2 regions of the Kitasatospora sp. NPDC059803 genome follow, and region 1 is predicted to be linked to the other one. Evidence: predicted binding sites of a transcription regulator. Region 1 holds the regulator's gene; the other holds the start of a gene.

What was found. The regulator HspR, encoded in region 1, represses chaperone genes until heat shock. The targets are predictions, from matches to a motif close to TTGAGNNNNNNNNNCTCAA.
Region 2: a site for HspR is predicted at 3,562-3,580, ahead of dnaK (molecular chaperone DnaK). Genes of this name have one in related genera too.

What each region holds. Positions count from the first base shown of each region.
Region 1 covers NZ_JBHWIJ010000008.1:64,191-69,502, reverse strand. The annotation lists partial or broken gene ACFV6I_RS02665 (hypothetical protein) at 1-174, opposite strand, end outside; gene dnaJ (molecular chaperone DnaJ) at 270-1,427, shown strand; gene ACFV6I_RS02655 (heat shock protein transcriptional repressor HspR) at 1,435-1,965, shown strand; gene ACFV6I_RS02650 (helix-turn-helix domain-containing protein) at 2,160-3,167, shown strand; gene ACFV6I_RS02645 (hypothetical protein) at 3,715-4,341, shown strand; gene ACFV6I_RS02640 (LuxR C-terminal-related transcriptional regulator) at 4,349-5,312, opposite strand, start outside.
Region 2 covers NZ_JBHWIJ010000005.1:64,593-69,904, forward strand. The annotation lists partial or broken gene ACFV6I_RS01780 (sugar phosphate nucleotidyltransferase) at 1-732, opposite strand, end outside; gene ACFV6I_RS01785 ((Fe-S)-binding protein) at 1,041-3,263, opposite strand; gene dnaK (molecular chaperone DnaK) at 3,603-5,312, shown strand, end outside.

The sequences.
Region 1 (5,312 bases):
CAGGTTGACGTTGACCGCGAAGTCGGCGCCGTGGGTGAGCGCGCTGTCCGGGTCGCGGAGGCGGTTGGCGTCCCGCCCGCGGGCGCCGCGGGCCGGCCGGCCCGCCCACCCCCCCCGCGCGCTGTCAACAGCGCCCGGTGGAGCGGCTGTTGACAGCGCAGCGAGGATGGACATCGGGAGGTGGCGGCAGCTATGAGCAAGCGCAGCGAGCGAATCGTTGAAAGGCGCGTGTTGCGCGGAGCGGCTGCCGAGCGGAGCGAGGTGGACGCATGAGTGGCAAGGACTACGTGGAGAAGGACTACTACAAGGTCCTCGGCGTGCCCAAGGACGCCACCGCCGCCGAGATCAAGAAGACCTACCGCAAGCTCGCGCGCGAGTTCCACCCGGACGCCAACAAGGGCGACGCCAAGGCCGAGGACCGCTTCAAGGACATCTCCGAGGCCTACGACGTCCTGTCCGACGAGAAGCGCCGCAAGGAGTACGACGAGGCCCGCAGCCTCTTCGCCAACGGCGGCTTCCGGGCCGGCGGCCCCGGCCAGGGCAACGGCAGCTACAGCTTCGACTTCGGCGACCTCTTCAGCGGCAGCCAGAACACCGGCAGCGGCGGGCTCGGCGACGTCTTCGGCGGACTCTTCAACCGCAGCGGCGGCCGGCAGGCCCAGCCCCGGCGCGGCGCCGACGTCGAGACCGAGGTGACCCTCGCCTTCGACGAGGCCGTCGACGGTGCGACCGTCCCGCTGCGGATGACCAGCCAGGCCCCCTGCCGCACCTGCAACGGCACCGGCGCCAAGTCCGGCACCACCCCGCGGGTCTGCCCGACCTGCGTCGGCGCCGGCACCGTCAGCCGCGGCCAGGGCGCGTTCGCGCTCTCCGAGCCGTGCAAGGACTGCCGCGGGCGCGGCATGATCGTCGACGACCCGTGCGTCGACTGCCACGGCAGCGGCCGGGCCAGCTCCGCCCACACCATGCAGGTCCGCATCCCGGCCGGCGTCCAGGACGCCCAGCGCATCCGGCTCAAGGGCAAGGGCGCCCAGGGCGAACGCGGCGGACAGCCCGGCGACCTCTACGTCACCGTGCACGTCGACCCGCACCCCGTCTTCGGGCGCAAGGGGGACAACCTCACCGTCACCGTCCCCGTCACCTTCCCCGAAGCCACCCTCGGCGCCACCATCGAGGTGCCCACGCTGAACGGGCCGGCCGTGAAGCTGAAGCTGCCCCCCGGCAGCGCCAACGGCCTCACCATGCGCGCCCGCGGCAAGGGCGCCACCCGCAAGGACGGCACCCGCGGCGACCTCCTCGTCACCGTCGAGGTCGTGGTGCCGCGGCACATCACCGGGGACGCGCTGAACGCCCTGGAGCAGTACCGCGAGGCCACCGCCTCCGACGACCCGCGAGCCGCCCTGTTCCGGGCGGCGAAGGGAGCGTGACGACCAGATGATCCCCAACAGTCCCATCGGCCCCGGCATCGGTGAAGGCCTGCCCGGCGTCGGCGTCGGCGACGGCCTGCCGGGCGACGGCCGCCGCACCCGGCGGCCCACCGCCCCGCCGCAGTACGTCCTCACCGAGGACACCCCGGTGTACGTCATCTCCGTCGCCGCCGAGCTCTCCGGCCTGCACCCGCAGACCCTCCGCCAGTACGACCGCCTCGGTCTGGTCAGCCCCGACCGCACCGCCGGCCGGGGCCGCCGCTACTCCGCGCGCGACATCCAGCAGTTGCGCGAGGTCCAGCGGCTCTCCCAGGACGAGGGCATCAACCTGGCCGGCATCAAGCGGATCATCGAGCTGGAGAACCAGGTCACCGCGCTCCAGTCCCGCATCGGCGAACTGGTCGACTCCCTCGACGGCGCCACCAGCGCCCTCCAGCAGCGCGAGGCCGCCGTCCACGCCTCCTACCGCCGCGACCTCGTCCCCTACCAGCCGCCCACCCAGTCCAGCGCCCTGGTCGTCTGGCGCCCCAAGCGCTGAGACTTGGCTGAACACCTCCGGCCGCCGGCTCCCCTCCGCCCGGGGGGTGCCGGCGGCTTGATCGTGGTGAGAGAGTGCTGTCGAACAAATCTGGCCGCCCTCACCGATGCCACCCGATCTGGCATGCTGCACTGCGATTCCGGTATTGGTGCCCGGCAGGTAGTGCAGACACGGCCACGGCAAGGAGCCCGCAGATGAGTGGACGAGAACAGCCCGGTACCGCCGCGATTGGGCCCTCCGTCCTCTCGAAAGAAGCGCGGGAGCTGTATCTGGCGGTCATCCGCGAGAACGGGCGGTTTCCGAAGGACTCCGACCTCGCCAAGGCGGGCGGGGCCCAGGAGGAGTTGGTGGCGATAGGCCTTCTGGTCGCCGACACCGACGAACCCGGTGTCCTCGTCGCGGTCGACCCTCAGCAGCTGTCCGAGAGCCTCTCCGTGACCTGGCAGCGCCAGGCACTCGACCTGCTCACCCGCGCGTCGGCCCTCGCCACCGATCTCCACGACCTGACGGCCGCCTACCACTCACCGGAGCAGGCCGGCGGCGCGATCGAGTACGTGCGGGGAAAGGTGCTGATCAACCAGCGGGTGCAGCAGATCGTCGCCAGCGCCTCGGAGGAGATCCTCGCCGCCCAACCCGGCGGGCCGCGCCCGTCCGAGGCGCTCACCGGCATCCTCGCCCGCGACCTCGAAGCCCTCCGCCTGGGCATCACGCTCAGGACGATCTACCACCCGAGCACCCGGTACCACGCTCCCACCAGGGAGTACGTGGCCACGATAACCAAGGCCGGCGGACGGTTCCGGACGCTGGAGGAGCCCTACACGCGATTGATCGTCATCGATCGCCGAATCGCGGTCATCCCCATCGCCGAGGACCTCAATCTGGCCGCCTTCGTGCACGACCGGGCCGTCATCAGCTACCTGATCAGCGAGATCTTCGAGCGGAACTGGAGCCGGGCGCTGGACTTCGACGGCGCGCGCGCCGTTCCGCAGCAGGTGGTCTCCGGGATGCGGCAGACGATCATCGACCTCATGCTCGAAGGCGTGAACCACCGGGTGATCGCCCGCAGACTCGGCATCAGCGAACGGACGCTCGCGCGGCACCTGGCCGAGATGCGCGACGAGCACAATGTCGAGTCGCTGTTCCAACTCGGGTACGCATTGGCCCGGAACAGCATTCCGACCGACTCCGACAGCTATCACTGACCAAGCGTCGCGGCGGTCTCAGTTCCAGATCGTGTCATTGGCCAGCGCCATGGTCTGAGGCGCTGCCGCATCGTGGGAAACCCCGATGTTCCAGATCGTGTCGTCAGCCGGGCTCGAACCGCTCCCGATGAAAAGCGCCAGACCCACAACGACTGGAACCAGGACAAATCGCACCACCCGGCGTATCCGAGACATGGTGCCCCCTCTCTTTGTTTAAGACTTGGCGCGGGTACCCAGCCATTGTTTCGAACAACCTGCCACATAATGCCGCAAGCCCATGCCGGAAGCCAGGGGGCCTGCTACCCCAGTGCGTCATCTCTCTGCCAGGCATCGAGATGACACCACGGCTCTGTGGACGGTGGCGACGGTCGACAGAGACGATCAGTGCACTCCCCAACCCCTCTCGCGGGAGGGGGAAGACGGGGACACCACAAACAACATGTCCATGACTAGTTCGTTTCGACCACAACGAATGCACAGCAGCATTCCGATAGTCACCACCCAACGGGGCGATCGGCCTGGTTGGCACCTATCCCCGGAGTCGACAATGAGTGAGCCCTACCTGCGAGAGCACGCCGGACAGACCCCCGAGGGCCGGCGTGCGCGTGTGTTCCTGGCCGCGCCGCTGATGCGGCTGACCGGGCCCGCGGACAGTGTGGTGACGCTCGCCAGCCGGACGCGGCTGACGACGCTCCGCACCACCCTGCTCCGCAGCGGTGCCGCCGTGTACAGCGCGCACCACAGTGATGCCTGGACCGTCGCCGGGCAGGCGCCGGAGCCCCGGGTGCCGTCCGACTTCCGGGCCCTGCAGTCCGCGGACCTCGTGTTCGCCTACGTCGGGGCGCCGCTGTCGGCCGGGGTGAGCCTGGAGCTGGGGTGGGCGTCGGCGCTGCGGAAGCCGATCGTCCTCCTCGTCGACGAGGCCATCACGCACAACCCGCTGATCGCCACCATCGAGCAGGTCGCCCCCGTTCTGCCGCTGGTCTTCGACGACACCTGGTCGCAGGAGGCCCTCAACCACACCGTGGAGACCGCGCTCGACTGGGCCGGCATGGCGCTGTCCCTGCGCGAGGGCTTCTGGACCGCCCCCGGTGAGCAGTTCAACGTCCCCCGGCAGCAGCCCCCCGTCGTCGGCCGGGCCGGCTACTGGCCGACCAGCGCCGCCACCGGCTGACCAGCGCTCACCCATCGGGCTCCCCCGTCCGGGCTCCCCGCAGCTGCCAGCCCAGCTGGAACAGCGTCTCCGCGTCGTGCAGTTCGCGCAGCCGGGCGATGTGGCCGGCCACCGTCCGCTCGCTGAGACCGAGGCGGCCGGCGATGGCGCGCTGGGTGAGGCCCTGGGCGAGGAGCCGGCCGACCTGCTCGTGGGCCGTCGACTCGGGAGCGGACGCCTGGTCGGGGTTCCAGAGGAGGCGGCCGGAGCGGGCCCAGTCCCGTTCGAACACGGCCAGGAAATGGTCGACGGTCGCCGGATCCTCGATGAAGGTCGCGCTCCGGAGGTCGTCGGCGGACTGGAGCACGGCGATCCGGCGGTCGAAGATGTGCAGGTGGCGGAACGGCTCGGCCAGGACCCGGAAGCGGGCGCCCAGTTCGGTGCCGCGGGCGGTGTGGTCGGCGGTCGCCTGGTCCCGGACGGCGCCGGGTGCGTAGATCACCCGGATCCGGCCGCCCCGGCCGCAGAACCGGCCGATCCGTTCCAGGGCGTCCTCCAACTGGTGGGCGTGGCGGGGCCGGCCGGGCTGGGCGACGAGGATCTCCTGGCGGCAGTCCGCCTCCACCTCGGCGAATCGCCGGATGACCGCGCCGAGGCCCTGGACGTGATGCACCGTACCGGCGCGGTCGGTCGGGCGCGGGGCCGTGTCGTAGGCCTTGGTCAGGTCGTCGAGGGCCTGCGGGAGTTGCGCGGCCTGGACCAGTAGCCGGGTGCCTTCGGCCCGGAGCTCGGCACTGATCCGGTCGCCGACCGTACGCGGGTTGACGGCGGTGCAGACGTCGGATTCGGGCCGGGCGAGCAGCAGCCCGAGCGCGAGCAGGTGTTCCAGGGCCGGCCGGTCGGCGTCGGCCACCTCGGCCCGGTCGATCCAGCCGCCGTGCCGGAGGATGCGCAGGTACAGGTCGTGTGCGGCCTGGTCGGGCCGCCCGGTG
Region 2 (5,312 bases), on a different contig from region 1:
GGAGTCGACCTTGCCGAGCACCAGGTCGGCCGAGCCGCGGACGAACGCGGCCGGGGTGCCGAGGTCGAGCCAGTACGAGGTGTCGACGACGCCGCGCAGCAGCGCGCCGGTGGCCAGCAGCTCGGGGAAGGTCTCGCGTTCGACGGACACCTCGCGGCCGGCCGGGATGCGGTCGATGACGGACCGGGTGAAGACGTAGCAGCCGGCGTTGATCTGGTCGGTGACGATCTGCTCGGGCGTCTCCGGCTTCTCCAGGAACTCCAGCACCCGCCCGTTCGCGTCGGTCGGGACGAGGCCGAAGGCGCGCGGGTCCTCGACCCGGGTGAGGTGCAGGGTGACGTCGGCCCCGGCGGCCACGTGGCCGTCGCGCAGGGCGGCGATGTCGACGCCGGAGAGGATGTCGCCGTTGAAGACCAGCACGGGCTCGTCGGGGCCACAGGTCAGCCCGGACGCCGCGTTGCGGATCGCGCCGCCGGTGCCCAGCGGCTCGCGTTCGGTCAGGTAGACCAGCTCGATGCCGTACGGGGTGCCGTCCTGGAAGTGGTCCTCGAAAACCTCGGCCAGGTACGAGGTGGCCAGCACGACGCGGGTGACGCCGGCGGCGGCCGCGCGGGCCAGCTGGTGGGCGATGAAGGGGACGCCCGCCACCGGCAGCATGGGCTTGGGGGTGTGGGTGGTCAGCGGACGCAGTCGCGTGCCCTTACCACCGACCAGCATGATCGCCTCGGTCATGGTCTGCGCTGTTCCCCTTGTGCTCTGCGGCCCCGGCCCGGCGGGCCGATACCTCCGTCGGTGGTCTGGACCCGTCCGGCCGTCCGGAACGGGTCGACCGGCGCGAGGCCGGTCTGCCGCCTACTGTATTTCCTCCCAACGGGCGGACACTCAGGCGGCCGTGCGATTGGCACCACTCCCCTACGGGTCCCGCCCCGGATCCACCCCCGGTCCGGCCCATCCCGGCCCCCCAAAAGCCCGGCCCGGCGGGCGCTCTCGCGGCGACCACCGGGCCGGGCAGTTGTAGCAGAACTGTCGAACAGAGGACGCTACGCGTCCACCGTCGCAGGCTCCTCGGCGCCGGCCGGCGGGGTCGCCTTCACCGAGTCGAGCAGCAGCTGGGCGACGTCGACCACCTTCAGGTGCTCCTTGGCGGCGCCCTCGTTCTTCTTGCCGTTGACCGAGTCGGAGAGCATCACCAGGCAGAACGGGCAGGCGGTGGAGACGATGTCCGGGTTGAGGGACAGCGCCTCGTCCACGCGCTCGGTGTTGATCCGCTTGCCGATGCGCTCCTCCATCCACATCCGGGCACCGCCGGCGCCGCAGCAGAAGCCGCGCTCCTTGTGCCGGTGCATCTCCTGCTGGCGCAGACCGGGGACCTTGTCCATGATCTCGCGCGGCGGGCTGTAGACCTTGTTGTGGCGGCCCAGGTAGCAGGGGTCGTGGTAGGTGATCAGGCCTTCGACCGGGTTGACCGGGACGAGCTTGCCCTCGTCGATCAGGTGCTGCAGCAGCTGGGTGTGGTGGATGACCTCGAAGTGGCCGCCCAGCTGCGGGTACTCGTTGGCGATGGTGTTGAAGCAGTGCGGGCAGGTGGCGACGATCCGCTTGACCGGCGCGTCCTCCAGGGCCGCGTTCAGCGTCTCGACGTTCTGCGCGCCGAGCATCTGGAAGAGGAACTCGTTGCCCAGCCGGCGGGCGGAGTCACCGGTGCAGGACTCCTCCTTGCCGAGGATGGCGAACTTCACGCCCGCGGTGTGCAGCAGTTCGGCGAAGGCCTTGGTGGTCTTCTTGGCGCGGTCCTCCAGGGCGCCGGCGCAGCCGACCCAGTAGAGGTACTCGACCTCGGCGGGGTCGATGTCCTCGCCGATCACCGGCACCTCGATGCCGGTCTCCTTCTTGAGCTCCTTGACCCAGTCCAGGCGGGCCTTGGTGGCCATGCCCCACGGGTTGCCCTTGTTCTCCAGGTTCTTGAGCATCGTCCCGGCCTCGGTCGGGAACGAGGACTCGATCATCACCTGGTAGCGGCGCATGTCGACGATGTGGTCGATGTGCTCGATGTCCACCGGGCACTGCTCGACGCAGGCGCCGCAGGTGGTGCAGGACCACAGGACGTCCGGGTCGATGACGCCGTTCTCCTCCGCGGTGCCGATCAGCGGGCGCTCGGCCTCGGCCAGGGCGGCCGCCGGGACGTCCTTGAGCTGCTCGGCGGTGGCCTTCTCCTCGCCCTCCATGTCCTTGCCGCCACCGGCCAGCAGGTAGGGCGCCTTGCCGAAGGCGTGCTCGCGCAGGCTCATGATCAGCAGCTTCGGCGAGAGCGGCTTGCCGGTGTTCCAGGCCGGGCACTGCGACTGGCAGCGGCCGCACTCGGTGCAGGTGGAGAAGTCGAGGATGCCCTTCCAGGAGAAGTGCTCGACCTGGGAGACGCCGAAGACGGCGTCGTCGGCCGGGTCCTCGAAGTCGATCGGCTGGCCGCCGCTGGTCATCGGGCGCAGGGCGCCGAGCGCGGTGCCGCCGTCCTCCTCGCGCTTGAAGTAGATGTTGAAGAAGCCGAGGAAGCGGTGCCAGGCCACGCCCATCGAGGGGTTGATGCCGATGGTGGTCGCCCACGCGAACGAGATGCAGATCTTCAGCATCGCGAAGAGGTAGATCAGGTTCTCCAGCGTGCCGTGCGACAGGCCGCTGAGGGCGGAGACCAGCGGGTACGACACCAGGTGCTCGGGCCCGTACGAGTCGACGCCGTTGAGGGCGCCCTCCAGGGCGCGCAGCATCAGGATGCACAGGCCGATGCCGAGGATCGTGTACTCGACGTAGAAGGCCTGCCAGGCGATCGAGCCGGCGAAGCGGGACTTGCGGCCGGACCGGGACGGCAGGCTGAGCAGCCGGATCACGATCAGCGTCGCGATGCCCAGCGTGGTGAGGGTGCCGACGAGCTCGACGAAGAGCTGCCAGAGCATCCAGTGGCCGATGATCGGCAGCGCGAACTCGGCGTCGAAGAGCTGGCCGAAGGCGTTGACGATGGTCAGCACCAGGCTGAAGAAGCCGACGGCGACGAACCAGTGGGCGATGCCCACGATCCCCCAGCGGTTCATCCGGGTGTGGCCGATGAACTCGACCGCGACGGTCCTCACCCGCTGGGCGGGCCGGCCGAAGCGGGTGGGGTCCGGCTGGCCGGTCCGCACCACTTTGTAGATGTACAGCGCCGCACGGGCGGCGAGCGCGGTGCCGATCACGAATGTGACCAGCGAGATGACGATCGCTGCTAGCTGCATCGGCTCTCCGTCTCCTGCGGCTTGCTGTTGAGCGGTCTTTGAACGGTCTTGCGTGGAACGAATTGTACTCGTCGGTAACTTGCCGGGCCGACGGCCCGGACATTACCGCCCGCCACCAGTCCTCCAGAAGGTTCCCAAGCTATGGCGGCAGTCACGTGGCACCACACGCGCCACGGCCAGGACCACGGCCACGACCGAGGCCACGGGAAGTCGCCGCGGCCGCGGGAAGCGGACCGCTCAGCAAAGTTGAGCGGCGGCGACTCATCCCTGTTGACGGCACCCACCCGGTCGTGCATCCTTGAGCCTGTAAAGCTCAACTCTTCCGTGGAGGTATTTACGATGGCACGCGCGGTCGGCATCGACCTCGGTACGACGAACTCGGTCGTCAGCGTTCTGGAGGGTGGCGAGCCCACCGTCATCACGAACGCCGAGGGCGCGCGGACCACGCCGTCCGTCGTCGCTTTCGCGAAGAACGGCGAGGTCCTGGTCGGCGAGGTGGCCAAGCGTCAGGCGGTCACCAACGTCGACCGCACCATCCGCTCGGTCAAGCGCCACATGGGCACCGGGTGGAAGATCAACCTGGACGGCAAGGACTTCAACCCGCAGCAGATCAGCGCCTTCGTGCTGCAGAAGCTGAAGCGGGACGCCGAGGCCTACCTGGGTGAGACCGTCACCGACGCCGTCATCACCGTCCCGGCGTACTTCTCCGACTCCGAGCGCCAGGCCACCAAGGAGGCCGGTGAGATCGCGGGCCTCAACGTCCTGCGCATCGTCAACGAGCCGACCGCGGCCGCCCTGGCCTACGGCCTCGACAAGGACGACCAGACCATTCTGGTCTTCGACCTCGGCGGCGGCACCTTCGACGTCTCCCTGCTGGAGATCGGCGACGGGGTCGTCGAGGTGAAGGCCACCAACGGTGACAACCACCTCGGTGGTGACGACTGGGACCAGAAGGTCGTCGACCACCTGGTCAAGGTCTTCCAGGCCGGCCACGGCGTCGACCTGTCCAAGGACAAGATGGCCCTGCAGCGTCTGCGCGAGGCCGCCGAGAAGGCCAAGATCGAGCTGTCCTCGTCCTCCGAGACCTCGATCAACCTGCCCTACATCACGGCCTCCGCCGAGGGCCCGCTGCACCTGGACGAGAAGCTCACCCGCGCCCAGTTCCAGCAGCTCACCTCCGACCTGCTGGAGCGCTGCAAGGTCCCGTTCCACAACGTGATCAAGGACGCCGGCATCTCGCTCTCCGAGATCGACCACGTCGTCCTGGTCGGCGGCTCGACCCGTATGCCCGCCGTCGCCGAGCTCGTCCGCGAGCTGACCGGCGGCAAGGACGCCAACAAGGGCGTCAACCCGGACGAGGTCGTCGCCATCGGCGCCGCGCTCCAGGCCGGTGTCCTCAAGGGCGAGGTCAAGGACGTCCTGCTGCTCGACGTCACCCCGCTGTCCCTCGGCATCGAGACCAAGGGCGGCATCATGACCAAGCTGATCGAGCGCAACACCACGATCCCGACCAAGCGCTCCGAGATCTTCACCACGGCCGAGGACAACCAGCCGTCCGTGCAGATCCAGGTCTACCAGGGCGAGCGCGAGATCGCGGCGTACAACAAGAAGCTGGGCATGTTCGAGCTGACCGGCCTGCCGCCGGCGCCGCGCGGCCTGCCGCAGATCGAGGTCACCTTCGACATCGACGCCAACGGCATCATGCACGTCGGCGCGAAGGACCTCGGCACCGGCAAGGAGCAGAAGATGACCGTCACCGGCGGCTCCGCGCTGCCGAAGGACGACATCGAGCGCATGATGCGCGAGGCCGAGCAGTACGCGGAGGAGGACCACAAGCGCCGCGAGTCCGTCGAGACCCGCAACTCCGCCGAGCAGCTCGTCTACTCGACCGAGAAGTTCATCGCGGACAACACCGACAAGCTCCCCGCCGACGTCAAGGCCGAGGTCGAGACCGCCATCGGCGAGCTCAAGGAGGCCCTGAAGGGCGAGGACATCGCGAAGATCCGCGAAGCCTCGGAGAAGGTCTCCACCACCGCGCAGAAGCTCGGC